3 regions of the Providencia sp. R33 genome follow, and region 1 is predicted to be linked to each of the others. Evidence: predicted binding sites of a transcription regulator. Region 1 holds the regulator's gene; each other region holds the start of a gene.
The links. The regulator PurR, encoded in region 1, represses purine synthesis genes. The targets are predictions, from matches to a motif close to CANGCAAACGTTTGCNTG.
Positions count from the first base shown of each region.

Region 2: the regulator PurR is predicted to act here: its motif matches at 1,104-1,121, upstream of J6836_RS18725 (NCS2 family permease).
Region 3: the regulator PurR is predicted to act here: its motif matches at 963-980, upstream of purM (phosphoribosylformylglycinamidine cyclo-ligase).

Region 1 is NZ_CP072453.1:1,919,398-1,921,663, reverse strand. It holds gene punR (DNA-binding transcriptional activator PunR) at 1-740, shown strand, start outside; gene purR (HTH-type transcriptional repressor PurR) at 747-1,772, opposite strand; gene sodB (superoxide dismutase [Fe]) at 2,202-2,266, opposite strand, start outside.
Region 2 is NZ_CP072453.1:3,988,227-3,990,492, reverse strand. It holds gene J6836_RS18725 (NCS2 family permease) at 1-1,047, opposite strand, end outside; gene J6836_RS18720 (amino acid ABC transporter permease) at 1,230-1,982, opposite strand; gene J6836_RS18715 (amino acid ABC transporter permease) at 1,984-2,266, opposite strand, start outside.
Region 3 is NZ_CP072453.1:1,188,713-1,190,978, reverse strand. It holds gene upp (uracil phosphoribosyltransferase) at 58-684, opposite strand; gene purM (phosphoribosylformylglycinamidine cyclo-ligase) at 1,044-2,084, shown strand; gene purN (phosphoribosylglycinamide formyltransferase) at 2,084-2,266, shown strand, end outside.

The DNA of each region.
Region 1 (2,266 bases):
TCGTTTTAACCGAAGCAGGATTGATTTTTATTAAAGAAAGTCGTTCTGTTATCAAAAAAATGACAGAAACTCGCCATCAATGCCAGCAGGCTGCAAATGGTTGGCGGGGGCAATTTAGCATTGCGGTTGACTGTATCGTTAAGCCGCAACGGACCGAACAGCTTATTCTCGATTTTTATCGCCATTTCCCTGATATTGAATTGTATATACACCCTGAAGTTTTTAATGGCGTTTGGGATGCTTTAGCTGATGGGCGGGTGGATGTCGCTATTGGTGCGACACGGGCATCACCGATTGGCGAGCGTTATAGCTTTCGAGATATGGGGTTTATGCCGTGGATGTGTGTCGCAAGTCCTGAGCACCCCTTAGCGAAAATAAAGCATAGCCTAACAGATGATGAAATGCGCCAATATCCAAGTTTGTGCTTAGAAGATACGTCTCGTAGCTTACCTAAGCGCGATACTTGGGCACTGGATAACCAACGACGTTTAGTGGTTCCCTATTGGGAAAATGGTTTAGCGTGTTTGGCTAATGGGTTGTGTGTAGGGATGGTACCTGAGCATCGTGCAGCACCGTTATGCACGGAAGGCAAATTGGTGGAATTGACGCTAGCACAGCCATTTCCACCTAGCCCATGTTGTTTAACGTGGGTAGAGAAAAATACTTCTCCAGCGTTGAGTTGGTTATTAGATTATCTTGGCGATAATGAAACTCTCAACGCGGAATGGTTATCAACATAGTATCGATTATCGACGGTAGTCGATAAATGGCCCATCAGCAACAGAACGGCGCTCAACAAGGCGAGGGTGAACTTCGATAGTTTGAGCGTCTTCGCGCTTATTCACAATACGGTCTAGTAACATAGCGAAAGCCATTTGGCCTAAACGCTCTTTAGGCTGATGGATTGTTGTCAATGCAGGGGTAAAATAGCGCGCATTGCGCACATTATCGTAACCAATGATTGAAATGTCTTGTGGGACGCGTAGACCCATTTCATCTGCCGCACAGATAGCGCCCATTGCCATGATATCACCACCACAGAAAACAGCAGTAGGGCGCTGTTTATGGCTTAAAATCTGCATCATCGCTTTATAGCCTGATTCAGGCTCAAAATCCCCTTGAACAATCCACTCATCTTTTAGGGTCACTTTGGCTTCTTCCATGGCTTTTTGGAAGCCAGTCAGACGGCCAATCCCTGTATTTCGTTCAAGGGAACCTGGGATCACACCAATGTCACGGTGACCGCGGTCAATGAGATAACGCCCTGCGAGATAGCCTCCATGGAATGAATTATCGATAATGCTATCGGTGAAATCCCCGCGGGAAGTTCCCCAATCCATCACAACCATTGGGATATTACGATAATCTTCCAGCATTCCGATAAGGGTCTCTGGGTATTCGGAACACATAACCAGTAAGCCATCGACACGTTTTTGCGCCAACATCTGTAAGTAGGCTTTTTGTTTACCTAAGTTATTGTGAGAGTTACAGAGGATCAGTGTATAACCTTTTTCGTAGCAGCTATTTTCAACGGACTCAATAACTTCTGCAAAGTAAGGGGCCTCGCTTGATGTTGCTAACAAACCAATCGATTTGGTGTGATTCACTTTTAAACTACGGGCAACCGCACTAGGTGAATAATTGAGCGCTTTTATCGCAGCCCAAACTGCCGCTTTGGTATCATCTGCCACAAAGCGCGTTTTATTAATAACATGGGATACGGTAGTGGTAGAGACGCCAGCGCGTTTCGCCACATCTTTAATCGTTGCCATGGGGGAATAAAACTCCTGACCAACTATAGGTCTCTCTAAGAATTCTAGTTAAAAAATTACCTGCATATTGATGCATAGATCCTTTGCTGGCAATAATTTAGCGATTTGTTGTCGATTTTGTCTGATCTAGCGCAAAAACGAAAGAAATAATTGATGTTATAACATGTGATATAGACACTGGTTTTGCTTTTTTGGATGTGTATACTCATTAACCTTAATGTTTGTGTGGTTATAGTTAATTCAATTTTGTTAGGATGAGAGGAACTCATGGATACAGATGTTAAATATGGAATACTAGCAGCAGTGGGTTCATTAGCGATGATTATTTTCATTGCTGTACATTTATTCTAGTTGTGTTTCATCTTCATTGGGTGAATAAATAAGGGCGAGTAATAACTCGCCCTTATTCTATTGAGAAAACATATTAAATTAAGCTAAGTTTTCTTCCACGAATTTCCAGTTAACCAGCGCCCAGAAATTTTCTAAGTATTTAG
Region 2 (2,266 bases), 2.1 Mb from region 1:
AAGTGGAGAGATAAACATGGTCAATAGGAATAAGATACCAACAACGACAGCAGTTAACCCTGTACGCCCACCGACTGACACCCCTGAAGAGCTTTCAATATATGCCGTTACCGATGAGGTTCCCATTGCCGAGCCAGCGACTGAGCTTAAGCTATCGACATATAGGGCTTGCTTCATGCGCGGGAATGTTCCGCGTTCATTGGTGATGCCAGCTTTGTCTGTCACACCAATCATAGTGCCCGATGAGTCAAATAAGTTGACTAACATAAAGGCAAAAATCACGCCAGATAACGCTAAATCTAATGAGCCCGAGAAGTCCACTTGCCCTACTACGCTAGTGATACTTGGTGGAATAGAGAAAATGCCCGTGTATTGCACATCCCCCAGAGCCAGACCAATTAAGGTAGTCACGGCAATAGACACTAACACGGCCGCATGGATATTACGCGCCGCTAAGATAGCAATAATAAAGAAGCCCAGCGCCCCTAACCACACGTTATGGTGCGTTAAGTTACCGATAGACACCAATGTGTCTGGGTTTGCCACGATAATACCAGAGTTTTTCAGCCCCATCATCGCGATAAATAAACCGATACCACTGGTGATCCCCACACGTAAACTCAGTGGGATATTAGCAATAATCCAGTAACGAATGCGGAATAATGTCAGGATAAACAAGCCAACTGCGCCCCAGAAAACAGCGCCCATAGCCACTTGCCATGAATAACCCATCGCGCCAACCACCACAAATGCAAAGAAGGCATTCAGCCCCATCGCTGGTGCGACCGCAATCGGTAAGTTAGCCAGTAAGCCCATCAAAATACTGCCGATAGCCGCAATCAAACAAGTGGTAACGAACACCGCTTTGATATCCATGCCTGCAATTGACAAAATTTGTGGGTTAACAAAGACGATATACACCATCGTCAGGAAGGTCGTGAAGCCAGCGACAACTTCAGTTCGTGCGGTTGTACCGTGTTCTTGTAATTTAAAAACACGCTGAAACAAGCTCTGCGGTTGTGCCGAGCTAGAAGATTGATTACTCATTAGATATCGCGCCCAAAAAAAGTTTTTTTCGCCCTATACTACAATTAAAAATCGCAAAAGAAAACGATTGCGTGAAATTCAACAGGCAAAATGTCCTAACTAACTGATACAACGCGATGAATTATGAAAAAGAATTAAAATGAGATTTGAAAGGATGGCGGTATGAAAACCGCCATCAAAATTTAGGATAGCGCCAGTAGTTTTTGCCTACGCCAAAATAATAAGCTGCGTTTTGCTGCCAATTTGTGCGGGTCATTTTGCGTACTGAGTTTTTTCGCCACCACATTGGCAATAATTTCCACCGCAAAACACATCACAAAATAGATAAACGCCACGAATAAGAAAACTTCCAGCGGGTATACCATTTCACGGTTATTCACTTGAGTAGCCAAGAAAGAAAGCTCAGCCACACCCACAACATAGGCTAATGAAGTGTCTTTAATCAACGCCACCCATTGGTTGATAAACGACGGCACCATCATACGCAATGCTTGGGGTAAAACGATGTTCCACAGTACCTGCCAGCGGTTGAAACCAAGGGACAAGCCTGCCTGCCATTGCCCTGCGCCTATCGCTAAGATCCCTGCTTTTACAGCATGGGCTAAGTAAGCAGAGGTGATCAAGGCGAGTGCACAGACCACCGTGGTGATCCCGGGGATCTCTGTGCCTAATAAAATTGGCAGCAAGAAATAGGTCCAAAAAATTAACATAATGACAGGAATTGCACGGAAAAAGCCTAAAACTGCCGCAAATAGGTTAACCCAAAAACCGCGTAACATAGCTAATGCAATACCGCCTAATGTACCCAAGACAATGGATGCCGCCCCTGCCAACAAGCTAATCACCAGTGTCAACGCTGCCCCTTCTAATGGGCCATCAGGGAAAGTCCCAAACAGTAAATATTGCCAATTTTGTTCGATTACTGAAAAATCCATGTTACACCCCCTGAGCCAAGTTACGTTGCAACCGCCATTGTCCCCAGCCTTCCATCAACGCAATAATGGCGATATACAGCACTGTTGCTACCCCAAATGCAGTGAAGGTTTGTAAGGTTTGGCTATCCACTTGGCGAGACACATAAGAGAGCTCCGCGACGCCAATCGCCATGGTTAATGACGAGTTTTTCACCACGTTCATATACTGACCAAGTAACGGCGGCATGGCGATTTTGACCGCTTGAGGCAATACCACTAATTTCATCGCTTGCCACGAAGTCAGC
Region 3 (2,266 bases), 730 kb from region 1:
TACGTTTTATCTCATTCAATAAATCAAAAAAAAGCCGACTTCTCAGTCGGCTCATTTTTATTTAGTACCAAATATCTTATCGCCCGCATCACCGAGACCAGGAACAATGTAACCTTCTTCATTGAGATATTGATCAATGGAAGCGGTATACAGCTCAACGTCTGGGTGGACTTTTTCTAATGCTTTGATCCCTTCAGGTGCCGCAACTAAGACTAAAACCTTAATTGACTTACACCCTTCTTTTTTCAGTAAATCGATAGTTGCGATCATCGAGCCGCCAGTTGCCAACATAGGGTCAACAACTAACGCCATACGCTCATCGATATCTGAAGTCAGTTTTTGGAAATAAGGGACAGGTTGCAGTGTTTCTTCATCACGGTAAACACCAACCACACTGATACGTGCGCTAGGAATACTTTCCAATACACCATTCATCATACCAATACCTGCACGAAGAATTGGTACTACGGTGATTTTCTTACCTTTAATTTGTTCTATTTCGACAGGACCACACCAACCATCAATAGTCACTTTTTCAGTTTCTAGGTCAGCGGTTGCTTCATAAGTCAGTAGGCTACCAACCTCTGAGGCCAGTTCACGAAAGCGTTTAGTGCTTATATCATGATCTCGCATCAGGCCAAGTTTATGTTTAACGAGAGGGTGTTTTACCTCAACGATCTTCATGGGTTTCTCCTACTATTTTAGACGCTGGCGGACAAAAAAATCGCGGGATTATAACTCTTTTAACCATGAATGCCACTAGATTACGTTTGATTTTGGTCAAAACATCAACGATTAGGCAAACTTTTTTTAAAATAGTATACCCCATATCGGTTAAGTTGCATGTTGATGATCAACCGAATTTATTTTTTTGCCAATATTTAAATACCACTCACATTTCACCTTGTGAACACGCTCACTTTCTGCCATTTCCAGCCATAAGAATTTTCATTCACAAAGCTATCGCAAACGTTTGCTTTGCCTGTTAGAATACTGTCCATGATGTTATTTTTCTCAAAAATGTAATTGCCTTGGGGGCCGTAGTGACTGATAAAACCTCTCTCAGCTATAAAGATGCCGGTGTCGATATTGATGCAGGTAACGCACTGGTTGAACGTATTAAAGGTGTTGTAAAAGAAACGCGTCGTCCCGAAGTGATGGGGGGTCTTGGTGGGTTCGGTGCTTTATGTTCCCTGCCACAAAAATACCGCGAGCCTGTACTCGTTTCAGGCACCGATGGCGTTGGTACAAAGTTACGTCTGGCAATGGATTTAAAACGTCACGATTCAATCGGGATTGACCTTGTTGCCATGTGCGTCAATGACCTTATCGTTCAAGGGGCTGAGCCATTATTCTTCCTTGATTACTACGCAACAGGCAAATTAGACGTTGATACCGCTGCCAGCGTCATCACGGGAATTGCTGAAGGCTGTAAACAATCTGGTTGCGCATTAGTGGGTGGTGAAACCGCTGAAATGCCAGGCATGTACCACGGTGAAGACTATGATGTTGCAGGCTTTTGCGTCGGTGTGGTTGAACGCTCTGAAATCATTGATGGCAGCAAAGTCAGCGCTGGTGATGCACTAATCGCCCTCGCCTCAAGTGGCCCTCACTCAAACGGCTATTCATTAGTACGTAAAGTTTTAGAAGTTAGCAAAACGAACCCTGAAACTGAACAGTTAGATGGCAAATCATTGGCTGATCATTTATTAGAACCTACACGTATTTATGTGAAAAACGTGTTAGAGCTGATCGCAAAAAATGACATTCACGCGATTGCACACATTACGGGTGGCGGTTTCTGGGAAAATATCCCGCGCGTTCTGCCTGATAACACCCAAGCCATTATCGATGGTAGCAGCTGGCAATGGCCTTCTGTTTTCAGCTGGTTACAACACGCTGGTGATGTCACTACCCATGAAATGTACCGTACCTTTAACTGTGGTGTTGGCATCATCATTGCCCTGCCACAGAGTGAAGTCAACGCCGCATTAGCGTTATTAACATCACTGGGTGAAAATGCATGGCAAATTGGCTCCATCGGCCAATTACCTGCAGGTGAAGAGCAGGTTGTAATCCGCTAATGAAAAAAATCGTTGTTCTCATTTCTGGCAGCGGCAGTAACTTACAATCGATCATTGAAGGTTGCCAATCAGGCACCATAAAGGGTCGTATAGTTGCCGTAGTGAGCAACCAAAGCACGGCTTATGGGCTAGTGCGGGCACAGCAGGCAGGGATCCCTGCCGCTTGCCTTGATGCAAAAACG